DNA from 3 places in the Streptomyces sp. NPDC048383 genome. Region 2 is predicted to be linked to each of the others. Evidence: riboswitches for the same ligand, from Rfam matches in the RefSeq annotation. Region 2 holds a riboswitch; each other region holds the start of a gene.

Region 1 (4,234 bases), on a different contig from region 2:
GTCCACCAGGACCTCGGCGGCGTCCAGCAGCTCGACGCCGTCGGGCAGCAGGGTGCGCTCGTCCGCGACCACCTCCAGCTTGATCCAGTCCGTGCCCAGGGCCTCCCGTGCGAGGCGGGCCGTGAGCACGGCCTCGCCGGCGGTGAAGCAGCCCGCCGTGTTCGGCAGCACGGCGATGTCGAGCTTCGTCAGGACCGACAGCACCGAGCCCTGCACCGTCGGGTCCAGGCGGCGCATCGCCACCGTCGTCAGTTCCGTCCCGGACGCGGTCAGCGCGCGTTCCAGGACGTCCAGGCTCGGCGCGCCGCCGGTGCCCATGATGAGGCGGGAGGAGAAGGTCCGGCCGCCGAGCGCGAAGAGATCGTCCGCCATCGCCGTCAGCCTCCCTGGACCGCGGTGAGGACCTCGACGCGGTCGCCGTCGCCCACGGGGGTGTGCGGCCACTGCCCGCGCGGGACCACGGTCTCGTTGAGGGCGGCGGCGACGCCCTTGGGCGCCCGGGACAAAGTGGCGACCACCGCGTCGAGGGTGGTGCCGGCCGCGAACTCGCGCGGCTCGCCGTTGACGGAGATGGTCATGCGTAGGACTCCTGACGTGCGGGGGAGAAGCGGCGGGGGGTGAAGGGGCGGGCGATCTCCGGTACGACACCGGTCGCCAGCAACTCCGCCATCACGTCCCCGGTGAGGGGCGTCAACAGGACCCCGTTGCGGTAGTGGCCGGTGGCCAGGTGCAGGCCCGGCAGCTCGGTCGGGCCGAGCAGCGGCGCGTTGTCCGGCGAGCCGGGGCGCAGCCCCGCCAGGGTTTCCACCAGCGGGAGTTCGGTGATGCCGGGCACCAACTCGTGGGCGTCGCGCAGCAGCTCGTAGACGCCGCCGGCGGTGACGGTGGTGTCCCAGCCGAGTTCCTCGCTGGTGGCGCCGACGACGAGCTCGCCGCTCTCGCGCGGCACCAGGTAGACGTGGCTGCCGCGCACGACCGCCCGTACGGTCCGCGACAGGAACGGGCCGTACGCGGCCGGTACCGACAGCCGCAGCACCTGCCCCTTCACCGGCCGTACGGGAACGGCCACCTGGGGCGGTACGCCGGCCAGCCGGCCGCTGAGCGAGCCGGCGGCCAGCACCACCTGGTCGGCGAGCACCTCCGTACCGTCGTCCAGGACGGCGCCCGCCGCCCGGTCCCCGCTGGTGAGGAGCCGGTCCGCCCGGCTGCGGCGCAACGTCACCCCGGAGCGTTCGCAGGCGGCCAGCAGCGCGGCCGCGAGCCGGCGCGGATCGACCTGGTGGTCCCCGTCGACCCGCAGCCCGCCGCGCACCCCGGGCGCCAGCATCGGCTCCAGGCGGCGGCACTCGCGGCCGGTGAGCCACTCGGACTCCAGCCCGCAGCGGCGCTGGAGCGCGTGGAGTTCGCGCAGGTGGAGGCGGTCGTCGGCGTCGAGGGCGACGGCCAGGGTGCCGCAGGCCCGGTAGCCGATGTCCATGCCGCCGGCGGCCTCGTGCAGTTCGGCGGCGAAGTCCGGATAGCGGGCGGCGGAAGCCACGTTGAGCCCGAGCAGGGTCTCCTCGCCGTAGTGCAGTTCCGTGACGGCGGCCAGCATGCCCGCCGCGACCCGGGCCGCGCCGCCGCCCGGGTCCGGGTCGGCCAGTACGACGCGCAGGCCGCGCCGGGCGGCCCGCCAGGCGATGACCAGGCCGATGATCCCGCCCCCGATGACGAGGACGTCGGATCCCTTCCGAGATGAGTGCATGGGCGTCCAGCCCCTCCCTTCGCCGGCATGACCCGGATCAGGTTCGTACGGTCGGAGGCCGGCCAGCCTCCCTCTCAGCCCGGTGCGCCCGGACTCCCGCGATGGGTAACGGTGGCCAGACTAACCCCGTGGCCGGTGGCGGGTAAGGCTGCCTCCCCGCTGCCTCCCGCCGTCCCGCCACCGCCCCGGCGCTGTTCGGCCCGTGGGCTCCCCGCCGTCCCGCCCGGGCCGCCGCACCCGCTATTCCTGACGAATCGTCAGGGAACTAGGCTGGGTCGGGTGAGCGAGCAGACGCAACAGACGAAGCCCGGTGTCGTGATCGTCGGCGCCGGAATGGCCGGGGTGCAGACCGCGGTGGCCCTGCGCGAACAGGGCTTCACCGGCCCCGTGACCCTGCTGGGAGCCGAACCCCACCAGCCCTACGACCGGCCCCCGCTGTCCAAGGCGGTGCTGCTCGGCAAGGCGGAGGACTCCGCCTTCGACGTCGACTTCGAGGGCCTGGACATCGAGCTGCGGCTCGGCACCGAGGTCACCGGCTTGCGGCACGCCGCCCGCGAACTGGACACCGGGGCCGGACCCGTCCCGTACGGGGCCCTCGTCCTGGCCACCGGCGCGCGACCGCTGACCCTGCCCGGCACCGAAGGCGTCCCCGGCGTGCACCTGCTGCGCACCCTCGACGACGCCGCCCGGCTGCGGCCCGTCCTGGCCGCCGCCCCCGCCACCGTCGTCGTCGGGGCCGGCTGGATCGGCGCCGAGTTCGCCACCGCCGCCCGCGCGGCGGGCTGCGCCGTGACCGTCGTCGAGGCGGCGGACCGGGTCCTGGCGGGCGCCCTCCCGGCCGAGGTCACCGCCCCGATGGCGCACTGGTACGCCGAGGCGGGCGCCGAGCTGATCACCGGCGCGAAGGTGGCCGGCGTCGAGGAGGGCCGGGTCCGGCTCGCGGACGGCCGGGAACTGGCGGCGGACGCCGTCGTCGTCGGCATCGGCGCCCGCCCCGCGACGGACTGGCTGGCCGGCACCGGCGTCGACCTCGGCCCCGACGGCTCCGTCACCGCGGACGCCCACCTGCGCACCACCCTCCCCGGGGTGTACGCCGTCGGCGACTGCTCCTCCTTCCCCTCGGCCCGCTACGGTGCGCGGCTGCTGGTCCACCACTGGGACAACGCCCTCCAGGGGCCGCGCGCCGTCGCGGCGAACATCCTGGCGGGGGAGCCCGTACGGGCCTACGACCCGGTGCCGTACTTCTGGTCGGAGCAGTTCGGCCGCTTCGTCCAGTACGAGGGACACCACGCCGGGGCCGACACCCTGCTGTGGCGCGGCGACCCGGGCGGGGCGGGCTGGTCGGTGTGCTGGCTGCGGGACGCCGCCCTGGTCGCGGTCCTGGCCGTCGGCCGGCCGCGGGACCTCGCACAGGGCCGCAAGCTCATCGAGTCGGGCGTCCGGCTCGACCCGGCCCGGGTGGCGGACCCCGCCGCCCCGCTGAAGTCCGCCACCGCCTGACGGCCGGGGCGGGCCGGGACACGGGCGGGGACGCGGCCGGGCGGAGCGGGGAAGTCCGCACCGCGCCGCCCGGGCGGGAGGCGGCCCGGACCCCGGACGGACGGGCCAGGTACCGGCGGCCCGTCCGAGATGGCAGGCTTGTGTCCGTGACCGAGATTGACGCAAAGATCGATGCCCTCGTCCCCTCCTGGCTGCACCTCCCCGACATCGCGGAGATGCTCGACATCGAGGTGACCCGGGTCCGCCAGATGGTCAAGGAAGGCCAGCTCATCGCCGTACGCCGGGGCGAGAACCGCACCCTGCAGGTTCCGGCCCAGTTCATCGACGGCGACAAGGTCGTGAAGGGCCTCGTGGGCCTCCTGACCGTGCTGCGCGACGACCGCTTCTCCGAGGAGGAGATCCTGGAATGGCTCTTCACCGAGGATCCGACCCTGCCCGGCAGCCCCGTGCAGGCGTTGAGTGAGAATCGCGGCACGGAGGTGAAGCGCCGCGCGCAGGCGCTCGCCCTCTGATGAGCTGATCCACCGGTGTGCGGGCCGGTCCCACCGACCCGCACACCGCCACCACCACGGGGGGAACACCCATGCAGCAGCTGTCCGACGCCCGGCTCTACCTGTGCACGGACGCCCGCAGGCGGCAGGGTGACCTCCCCGAGTTCCTGGACGCCGTCCTGGCCGGCGGCGTGGACATCGTCCAGCTCCGGGACAAGGGCATGGAGGCCGGCGAGGAGCTGGAACACCTCCAGGTCTTCGCCGAGGCGGCCCGCCGCCACGGCAAGCTCCTCGCCGTCAACGACCGCGCCGACGTCGCGCACGCCATCGGCTCCGACGTCCTGCACCTCGGCCAGGGAGACATCCCCGTCCCGGCCGCCCGCGCCATCCTCGGTGGCGGCGTCCTCATCGGCCGCTCCTGCCACTCGGAGTCCGAGGTCGACGAGGCGGCCGCCGAGCCCGGCGTCGACTACTTCTGTACCGGCCCCTGCTGGCCCAC
Region 2 (4,234 bases):
GCGCCCCCCGCGCCGGGTCAGCGCGGCGGCGGCGAGCCCCCCGATGAACAGGGCGATGGCGGTGGCGGCCAGCGCGTAGCGCAGCGAGTTCCCGATCGCCTCCAGCGGTGGCACCAGGAACGTTCCGCCGCCGGAGCCCGCGTCCTGCAGGGCCCGGTAGAAGCCGAGCCCGTAGCCGCCGGGGGCGTCGAAGGACCGCTCGACCAGCACGCCCAGCGGCAGCACGATCAGCAGCGCCACCGTCAGCAGCACCCCGCCGAGCAGCCCCCGCTGGGCCCAGCCGCGCGGCCGGTGCGCCGTGCGCGCCGGGTCGACCAGCCGCAGCGCGGTCTCCCGGCGGCGCACGGTCCATGCGTGCAGGGCGAGGATCGCGCCGACCGCGACGAACTGCACCATCGTCAGGACGGCGGCCGTCGGCAGGTCCAGCAACTGCGCGGTCTGCCGGTAGACCTCCACCTCCAGGGTGGAGTACGCGGGACCGCCCAGGATCTGCACGACGCCGAAGGAGGTGAAGGTGAACAGGAAGACCATCAGCGCGGCGGCGGCGACGGCCGGCCCGAGCGCGGGCAGCGTCACCCGCCGCCACGCCCCGTAACGCCCCGCGCCGAGGACCCGGGCCGCCTCCTCCTGACGGGGGTCGAGCTGGGCCCACAGGCCGCCGACCGTCCGGACGACGACGGCGTAGTTGAAGAAGACGTGCGCCAGCAGGATCGCCCAAACCGTGGTGTCCAGGCGGACTCCCCACAGCTCGTCCAGCAGTCCGCCGCGCCCGACCAGCGCGAGGAACGCCGTGCCGACGACCACCGTCGGCAGCACGAACGGAACGGTGACCACCGCGCGCAACAGTTGCTTGCCGGGGAACTCGAAGCGGGCGAAGACGTACGCCCCGGGCAGCGCGATCAGCAGGGTGAGCACCGTGGAGGCCAGCGCCTGCCAGGTGGTGAACCACAGCACGTCCGCGATGTCGGGCCGGGCCAGCACCTCGCCGATCCGACCGAACTGCCAACCGGAGTCCGTCCTGAGCCCGCGGCCGACGATCGCGGCCACGGGGTAGGCGAAGAACAGCCCGAAGAAGACGAGCGGCACCACCATCAGGCCCAGCCTGACGGCGGTGGTCCGCCCGCCCTCCTTCGGGGAGCTCCCGCGTGCTACTTCACGACGAGCGAGGACCATGCCTTGACCCACTGCTCACGGTTCTTGGCGATGGCGTCCGGAGTGACGTTCTCCGGCTTCTCGATCACCACACCGTGCTTCGTGAAGACCTCCGGCAGCTGCGCGTCCTTGACCACCGGGTTCACGAACATCTGGAGCGGCATGTCCTCCTGGAACTTCTTGCTCACCAGGAAGTCGAGGAGCGCCTTGCCGCCCTCGGGGTTCTTCGCGCCGTTCAGCAGGCCCGCGAACTCGACCTGGCGGAAGCAGGTTCCGGTGGAGACGCCCGTGGGGGCCTCGGCCGGCTGCGGCTCGCCGTAGAGCACCTCGACCGGCGGGCTGGAGGCGTACGAGACGACCAGCGGACGGTCGCCCTTGGCCTTCTTACCGCCCGCGGAGCCCGAGAAGCGCTCGTTGTAGGCCTGCTCCCAGCCGTCGACGACCTCGACGCCGTTGGCCTTGAGCTTGCTCCAGTAGTCCTTCCAGCCGTCCTCGCCGTACTTGCCGACGGAGGCGAGGAGGAAGCCGAGACCGGGCGAGGACGTCGCGGCGTTCTCGGTGACCAGCAGGTTCTTGTACTCCGGCTTGACCAGGTCGTCCAGCGTCTGCGGCGGGGCGAGCTTCTTGTCGGCGAAGTACTGCTTGTCGTAGTTGACGCAGATGTCACCGGAGTCGATCGGGGTGACGCGGTGCTGCGGGTCGAGCACGAACTCGGACTTGATCCCGTCCATGCCCTTGACCTGGTACGGGGTGAAGATCCCGTTGTCGAGGGCCCGCGAGAGCAGGGTGTTGTCGACACCGAAGAAGACGTCGCCGCGCGGGGAGCCCTTGGTCAGGATCTCCTGGTTGAGCGCCGTGCCGGCGTCGCCGGACTTCAGTCGCTTGACGGTGTAGCCGCTCTGCTGCTCGAACTCCTTCAGGACCGAGTCGGTCACGTTGAAGGAGTCGTGGGAGACGAGGGTGACCGTCTTGGACTTCGGGGCGTCGCTCGCGCCGGCGGTCCTGTCCTTGGCGTCGCCGCCGCCGCAGGCGCTGAGCGTGGTGACGCCGAGCGCGGCCACGAGCGCGGCGCCCGCGATCCTCTGGGTGGTGCTCACTGGTTGATTCCTCCTGGGATGACCAGGAGAAGACGCGGCCCTGCCCGGCGCTCTGCGAGAGCGGACGCCGGGCAGGGCGCAACAGCATGAGTGGTGACCGAACTTCCTACCCCGAATGACCGGGGCGAGGTTCAGAGGGTCTGCGGATGACGGATACCGCACTCTCAGCGCTGTGGCGCTCCCCTGTCGGAATATGAAATTGGTTCGGCCACAGGGTACCCCGCGTCCGAATGTGATCGACCATGGCCGAATTTCGGCCCTATCGCTCCGAGGCGGCCAGCTGGCCGCAGGCGCCGTCGATCTCCTGACCGCGGGTGTCCCGTACGGTCACGGGCACCCCGTGGCGGGCGATGGCCTCGACGAACGCCTTCTCGTCCTCGGGCCGCGAGGCGGTCCACTTCGAGCCCGGGGTCGGGTTCAGCGGGATCAGGTTGACGTGGACGCGCTTGCCCTTGAGGAGCTTGCCGAGCAGGTCACCGCGCCAGGCCTGGTCGTTGATGTCGCGGATCAGGGCGTACTCGATGGAGATCCGGCGGCCGGACTTCTCGGCGTACTCCCAGGCCGCGTCCAGCACCTCACGGACGTTCCAGCGGGTGTTCACCGGGACCAGGGTGTCGCGCAGCTCGTCGTCGGGGGCGTGCAGCGAGACGGCGAGCCGGCACTTGAAGCCCTCGTCCGCGAACCGCAGCATGGCCGGGACCAGGCCGACGGTGGAGACGGTGATGCCGCGCTGCGACAGGCCCAGGCCGTCGGGCTCCGGGTCGGTGAGGCGGCGGATGGCGCCGACGACGCGGTTGTAGTTGGCGAGCGGCTCGCCCATGCCCATGAAGACGATGTTCGACAGCCGGGCCGGGCCGCCCGGGACCTCTCCGTCGCGCAGGGCGCGCATGCCGTCCACGATCTGGTGCACGATCTCGGCGGTGGACAGGTTGCGGTCCAGACCGGCCTGGCCGGTGGCGCAGAACGGGCAGTTCATGCCGCAGCCGGCCTGCGAGGAGATGCACATGGTGACCCGGTCGGGGTAGCGCATCAGCACGGACTCGACGAGCGTGCCGTCGTGCAGCTTCCACAGGGTCTTGCGCGTGGTGTCGTTGTCGCAGCTGATGTGACGCAGGACGTTCATCAGATCGGGCAGCAGCTCCTGCTGGAGCTTCTCCCGGGAGGCCGCGGGGATGTCGGTCCATTCCGCCGGGTCGTGGGCGTAGCGGGCGAAGTAGTGCTGGGAGAGCTGCTTGGCCCGGAACGGCTTCTCACCGATCGCGGCCACCGCCTCCCGGCGCTCGGCCGGGGTGAGGTCGGCGAGGTGCCGGGGCGGCTTCTTGACCCCACGAGGGGCGACGAAGGTGAGCTCTCCCGGAACGGGGCGGGCCATGGCAGGTACTCCTTGTAAGACGAAAGGCGCGCCGCAGAAGCAGCGCGCCCTTCAAGAGTAACCGCCCGGCCCGGTCGAGGCTTTTCCTCCACCGGCCGCCCCGGTACCGCGGCGACCGGTGGATCGGCCGCCGATCAGCGGCGGAGCGGCGGACCTCAGCCGGTGCCGACGAAGGCCGCCAGGAGCAGCCACACGACGGGAGCGGTCGGCAGGAGCGAGTCGAGCCGGTCCATGATGCCGCCGTGGCCCGGCAGCAGCGTGCCCATGTCCTTGATGCCCAGGTCGCGCTTGATCATCGACTCGCCCAGGTCGCCCAGGGTCGCGCTGACCGCGACGGCCAGGCCGAGGACCAGACCCTGCCACCAGGAGCCCCCGTCGATCAGGAACTCCATGCACAGCGCGCCGGCGGCCATCGCGAAGGCCACGGCGCCGAACAGTCCCTCGCGGGTCTTCCCGGGGCTGATGCGCGGCGCCAGCTTCGTCCTGCCGAAGCGCCAGCCCACCGCGTAGGCCCCGGTGTCGCTGACGACGGTCAGCACCAGGAACGTGACCACGCGCTGCGGGCCGTCGTCCGCCGTGAGCAGCATCGTGACGAAGGTGGCCAGGAACGGCA
Region 3 (4,234 bases), on a different contig from region 2:
GCGCAAGGACCACTACGACCGTCACCCGGTCGAGGGCATCACCCCGTACACCGTGCGCGACCTCCACGCACTGGAACAAAGAATCGCTTCCCTGGAGCGGATGCAGCCGGTTACGGAGCGTCAGGAGTACGCGTTGGGTACGGTGTGCGCCGCCATCCCGATCACAGCGGGCGATACCGCCGCAACCATGGCCATTTCGCTCCCCGCGCACCAGGAAAACCGGTTGCCCCATGCGATGGAACGGCTGCGGAGTGAAGTAGGCGCGCTGTTGAGCACCCTCTCGTTCTCTATCAGTATCTGAAAACTCACTCCTTGTGATCTCCCAGCGCTTCCACCACTCTTGTCAAGAGGGCTTGGGGGACCATTCCTGGCCACTTCCACTACAGCGGGGTAGGCAATGCGCGAGTCGGTACAGGCAGAGGTCATGATGAGCTTCCTCGTTTCCGAGGAACTCTCGTTCCGAATCCCGGTGGAACTCCGGTACGAAGCTCGTGACCCCTACGCAGTACGCCTCACCTTCCACCTTCCCGGAGACGCGCCCGTGACCTGGGCGTTCGGCCGGGAACTGCTTCTCGACGGCATCAACAAGCCGTGCGGTGACGGCGATGTGCACATCGCCCCCAGCCACCCGGACGAGCTGTCCGACGTCCACATCCGTCTCCAGGTCGGCGGGGACCGGGCGCTGTTCCGCGCCGGCGCGGCGCCGCTCGTCGCCTTCCTCGACCGCACGGACCGGCTTGTTCCGCTCGGTCAGGAGCGCAACCTGGGTGATTTCGAGGGAGATCTCGACGAGGCGCTCGACAAGATCCTCGCCGAAGCCCAGCACAACGAACGGAACGCCGGCTGAGGGAGGCACCCCCCACCCGTCGCTCAGCGCTTGCGTCGCCGCCCCTTGCCGCCGCGGACCGGCCCCGAAGCCGCCGCGGCGGCCGGGGCGCCCGGCCGGTCCGCCGAGACCACCAGTGCGGCCAGGGCCGTCGTCACGGGCACCGACGCGACGAGGCCGATCGAGCCCACGAGGGTCCGTACGATCTCCTCCGCCACCAGTTCGCTGTTCGCCACCGCTCCTATGCTGCTGTTGGCGATCGAGAACAGCAACAACAGGGGCAACGCGGCGCCCGCGTAGGCGAGTACGAGGGTGTTCACCACGGAGGCGATGTGGTCGCGGCCGATCCTGATCGCCGCCCCGTACAAGGCGCGCGGCCCCATCTTCGGGTCGGCCTGGTGGAGTTCCCACACCGCCGAGGTCTGGGTGACCGTCACGTCGTCGAGTACGCCGAGCGAGCCGATGATCACACCTGCGAGCAGCAAACCGCTCATGTCGATGTCGGGGTAGAGACCGTGGATCAGGCCGGTGTTGTCATCGGTGTTGCCGCTCAGGAACGCCCAGTCGATGAACACCGAGCCCAACAGGCCGATCAGCAACAGCGAGACGAGCGTGCCGAGAACGGCGACCGAGGTCCTCGCCGTCAGCCCGTGGCACATGTAGAGGGCGATCAGCATGATCGCGCTGGCTCCGACGATCGCGACGACCAGGGGGTTCGAGCCCTGCAGGATCGCCGGGAGGATGAACAGGGTCAGGATCGCGAAGCTGATCACGAGGGCGATGAGGGCGAACAGTCCCCGCAGTCGGCCGACCACGACGACGGCCACCGCGAAGATGCCGGCCAACAGCGCCATCGGCAGCTTCCGGTTCACGTCGATCACCGAGTACTGGAGGTCCCGCGGGGCGTCCGGCGCGTGGGCGACGACCACCTCCTGGCCCTGCTCCAACTGCCGCGGCGCCCCCGGCTGGACGATCTCGAAGAAGGCGCGCCCCTTGTCCGGACCGCTGCCGACCACGACGGTGGCCTTCTTGCAGTCGCCGTTCTGCGCGGCGTCCGCCTCGCGGCCCTGGGGGGTCGTGAGGTCGCCCGTCGCCGGTACCTGCGAGGCGTTCACCGATTTGCAGTCGACGCTTTCGAGCGCGACGACCTGCCCCTGCTGGGTCTGCCGGTCGAAGCCCACGCCGGTCCGCTCGTGGGCGGGTGCGCCGCCCGGCCACAGGACCGCCATGCCGATGAAGACGGCCGCGGCGAAGGGGATCAGCACCGCGGCGATGACCTTGCGCAGGTGCTGGGAAACGGGAGCCGCCGGCCCGTGACTGTGGCTGTGGGAATGGCCTGGGGCGGGCACGGCCGCATGCCCGTGGGGTGCGGGCTCATGGTCGTGGTGACCCGTGGGTTCGGTGGGCTCGGTGGGGGGCTGCGGCGAGGACGTCACCGGCAGATCATCGCAAGAGATGAGGGGGCCCACTGTTCAGCACGCCACAGATGACGCTAGCGTGGGGGCACCTTTGCACAACGCGGGAGCTCGGAGCACCGGGCTGAGAGGGCGCTGATCACCGTACGCACATGAGAACGCGTACGGGAAGAGGCTGCGTCGACCGCCGAACCTGTTACCGGGTAATGCCGGCGTAGGGAGATACGGTCTCATGACCATTCAGGACGCACGCACGCCTGCCGTCAGCCAGGACGCCGACGGCGGGAACGAGCGCCAGCCGGGCTGGCACAAGGGTTACGTGGCGGGCTCCCGCCCCGACATCCGGGTGCCCGTCCGCCAGGTCCACCTCACCAACGGCAAGGACGTGACGCTCTATGACACGTCCGGGCCGTACACCGACCCCGGGATCGAGACGGACGTCCGTCGGGGCCTCGCGCCGCTGCGCGAGAACTGGATCATCAGCCGTGGCGACACCGAGGAGTACGCGGGCCGCCCCGCGCGCCCCGAGGACGACGGCATCAAGCACACCTCGCCCCGTGGCGGCCTCAAGAACCTGGACGCGGTCTTCCCGGGCCGTCCGCGGCAGCCCCGCCGCGGCCGTGGCGGGGCCGCCGTCACCCAGCTCGCGTACGCCCGACGCGGCGAGATCACTCCGGAGATGGAGTACGTCGCGATCCGCGAGAACGTCTCCGCCGAGGTCGTCCGCGAAGAGATCGCCGCAGGTCGCGCGGTCCTGCCGGCCAACGTGAACCACCCCGAGATCGAGCCGATGATCATCGGCAAGCGGTTCCTGGTGAAGGTCAACGCCAACATCGGAAACTCCGCGGTCACCTCCTCCATCGAGGAGGAGGTCGACAAGATGACCTGGGCCACCAAGTGGGGCGCCGACACGGTCATGGACCTCTCGACCGGCCGCAACATCCACACCACGCGCGAATGGGTGCTGCGCAACTCTCCCGTCCCGATCGGCACCGTGCCGCTCTACCAGGCGCTGGAGAAGGTCGACGGCCGCGCCGAGGACCTGACCTGGGAGATCTATAAGGACACGGTCATCGAGCAGGCCGAGCAGGGCGTCGACTACATGACGGTCCACGCCGGCGTGCTGCTGCCGTACGTGCCGCTGACCGCCCGGCGCAAGACCGGAATCGTCTCCCGCGGCGGTTCGATCATGGCCGCGTGGTGCCTGGCGCACCACAAGGAGAACTTCCTCTACACGAACTTCGAAGAGCTCTGCGACATCCTCGCGACCTACGACGTCACGTACTCGCTGGGCGACGGCCTGCGCCCCGGCTCCATCGCCGACGCCAACGACGCCGCGCAGTTCGCCGAGTTGAAGACGCTGGGCGAGCTGAACACCATCGCCAAGCGCCACAACGTCCAGACGATGATCGAGGGCCCGGGCCACGTCCCGATGCACAAGATCAAGGAGAACATCGACCTCCAGCAGGAGATCTGCGAAGAGGCGCCGTTCTACACGCTCGGCCCGCTGACCACGGACGTCGCGCCCGCCTACGACCACATCACCTCGGGCATCGGCGCCGCGATGATCGCCTGGTGGGGCACGGCGATGCTCTGCTACGTCACGCCCAAGGAGCACCTGGGCCTGCCGAACCGCGACGACGTGAAGACCGGAGTCATCACCTACAAGATCGCCGCCCACGCGGCGGACCTGGCCAAGGGGCACCCGGGCGCCCAGGAGTGGGACGACGCCCTGTCGGACGCACGGTTCGAGTTCCGCTGGGAGGACCAGTTCAACCTGGCCCTCGACCCGGACACGGCCCGTGAGTTCCACGACGAGACCCTGCCGGCCGAGCCGGCCAAGACCGCGCACTTCTGCTCGATGTGCGGTCCCAAGTTCTGCTCCATGAAGATCTCGCAGGACATCCGCCGTCAGCACGGCGGGGACCTGAAGGCCGACGAGATCGAGGCGGGCATGGCGGAGAAGTCCGCCGAGTTCGCCGCTGCGGGCAAC

Evidence for each region. A riboswitch is a leader RNA that binds a small molecule or an ion and turns the genes downstream of it on or off. The one in region 2 is predicted to bind thiamine pyrophosphate.
Region 1: linked by a shared signal. The riboswitch ahead of thiO (glycine oxidase ThiO) and the one ahead of AB0D46_RS05245 (thiamine ABC transporter substrate-binding protein) in region 2 are both predicted to bind thiamine pyrophosphate.
Region 3: linked by a shared signal. The riboswitch ahead of thiC (phosphomethylpyrimidine synthase ThiC) and the one ahead of AB0D46_RS05245 (thiamine ABC transporter substrate-binding protein) in region 2 are both predicted to bind thiamine pyrophosphate.

The regions. Positions count from the first base shown of each region.
Region 1 covers NZ_JBEZKS010000032.1:35,887-40,120, reverse strand. The annotation lists gene AB0D46_RS21865 (thiazole synthase) at 1-372, opposite strand, end outside; gene thiS (sulfur carrier protein ThiS) at 378-578, opposite strand; gene thiO (glycine oxidase ThiO) at 575-1,744, opposite strand; TPP riboswitch at 1,742-1,854, opposite strand; gene AB0D46_RS21850 (FAD-dependent oxidoreductase) at 2,024-3,244, shown strand; gene AB0D46_RS21845 (Rv2175c family DNA-binding protein) at 3,391-3,756, shown strand; gene thiE (thiamine phosphate synthase) at 3,828-4,234, shown strand, end outside.
Region 2 covers NZ_JBEZKS010000004.1:83,343-87,576, reverse strand. The annotation lists gene AB0D46_RS05250 (iron ABC transporter permease) at 1-1,092, opposite strand, end outside; gene AB0D46_RS05245 (thiamine ABC transporter substrate-binding protein) at 1,149-2,249, opposite strand; TPP riboswitch at 2,335-2,444, opposite strand; gene rlmN (23S rRNA (adenine(2503)-C(2))-methyltransferase RlmN) at 2,509-3,621, opposite strand; gene AB0D46_RS05235 (phosphatidate cytidylyltransferase) at 3,777-4,234, opposite strand, start outside.
Region 3 covers NZ_JBEZKS010000001.1:184,805-189,038, reverse strand. The annotation lists gene AB0D46_RS00900 (helix-turn-helix domain-containing protein) at 1-301, shown strand, start outside; gene AB0D46_RS00895 (SsgA family sporulation/cell division regulator) at 398-847, shown strand; gene AB0D46_RS00890 (YibE/F family protein) at 871-2,262, opposite strand; TPP riboswitch at 2,335-2,479, shown strand; gene thiC (phosphomethylpyrimidine synthase ThiC) at 2,474-4,234, shown strand, end outside.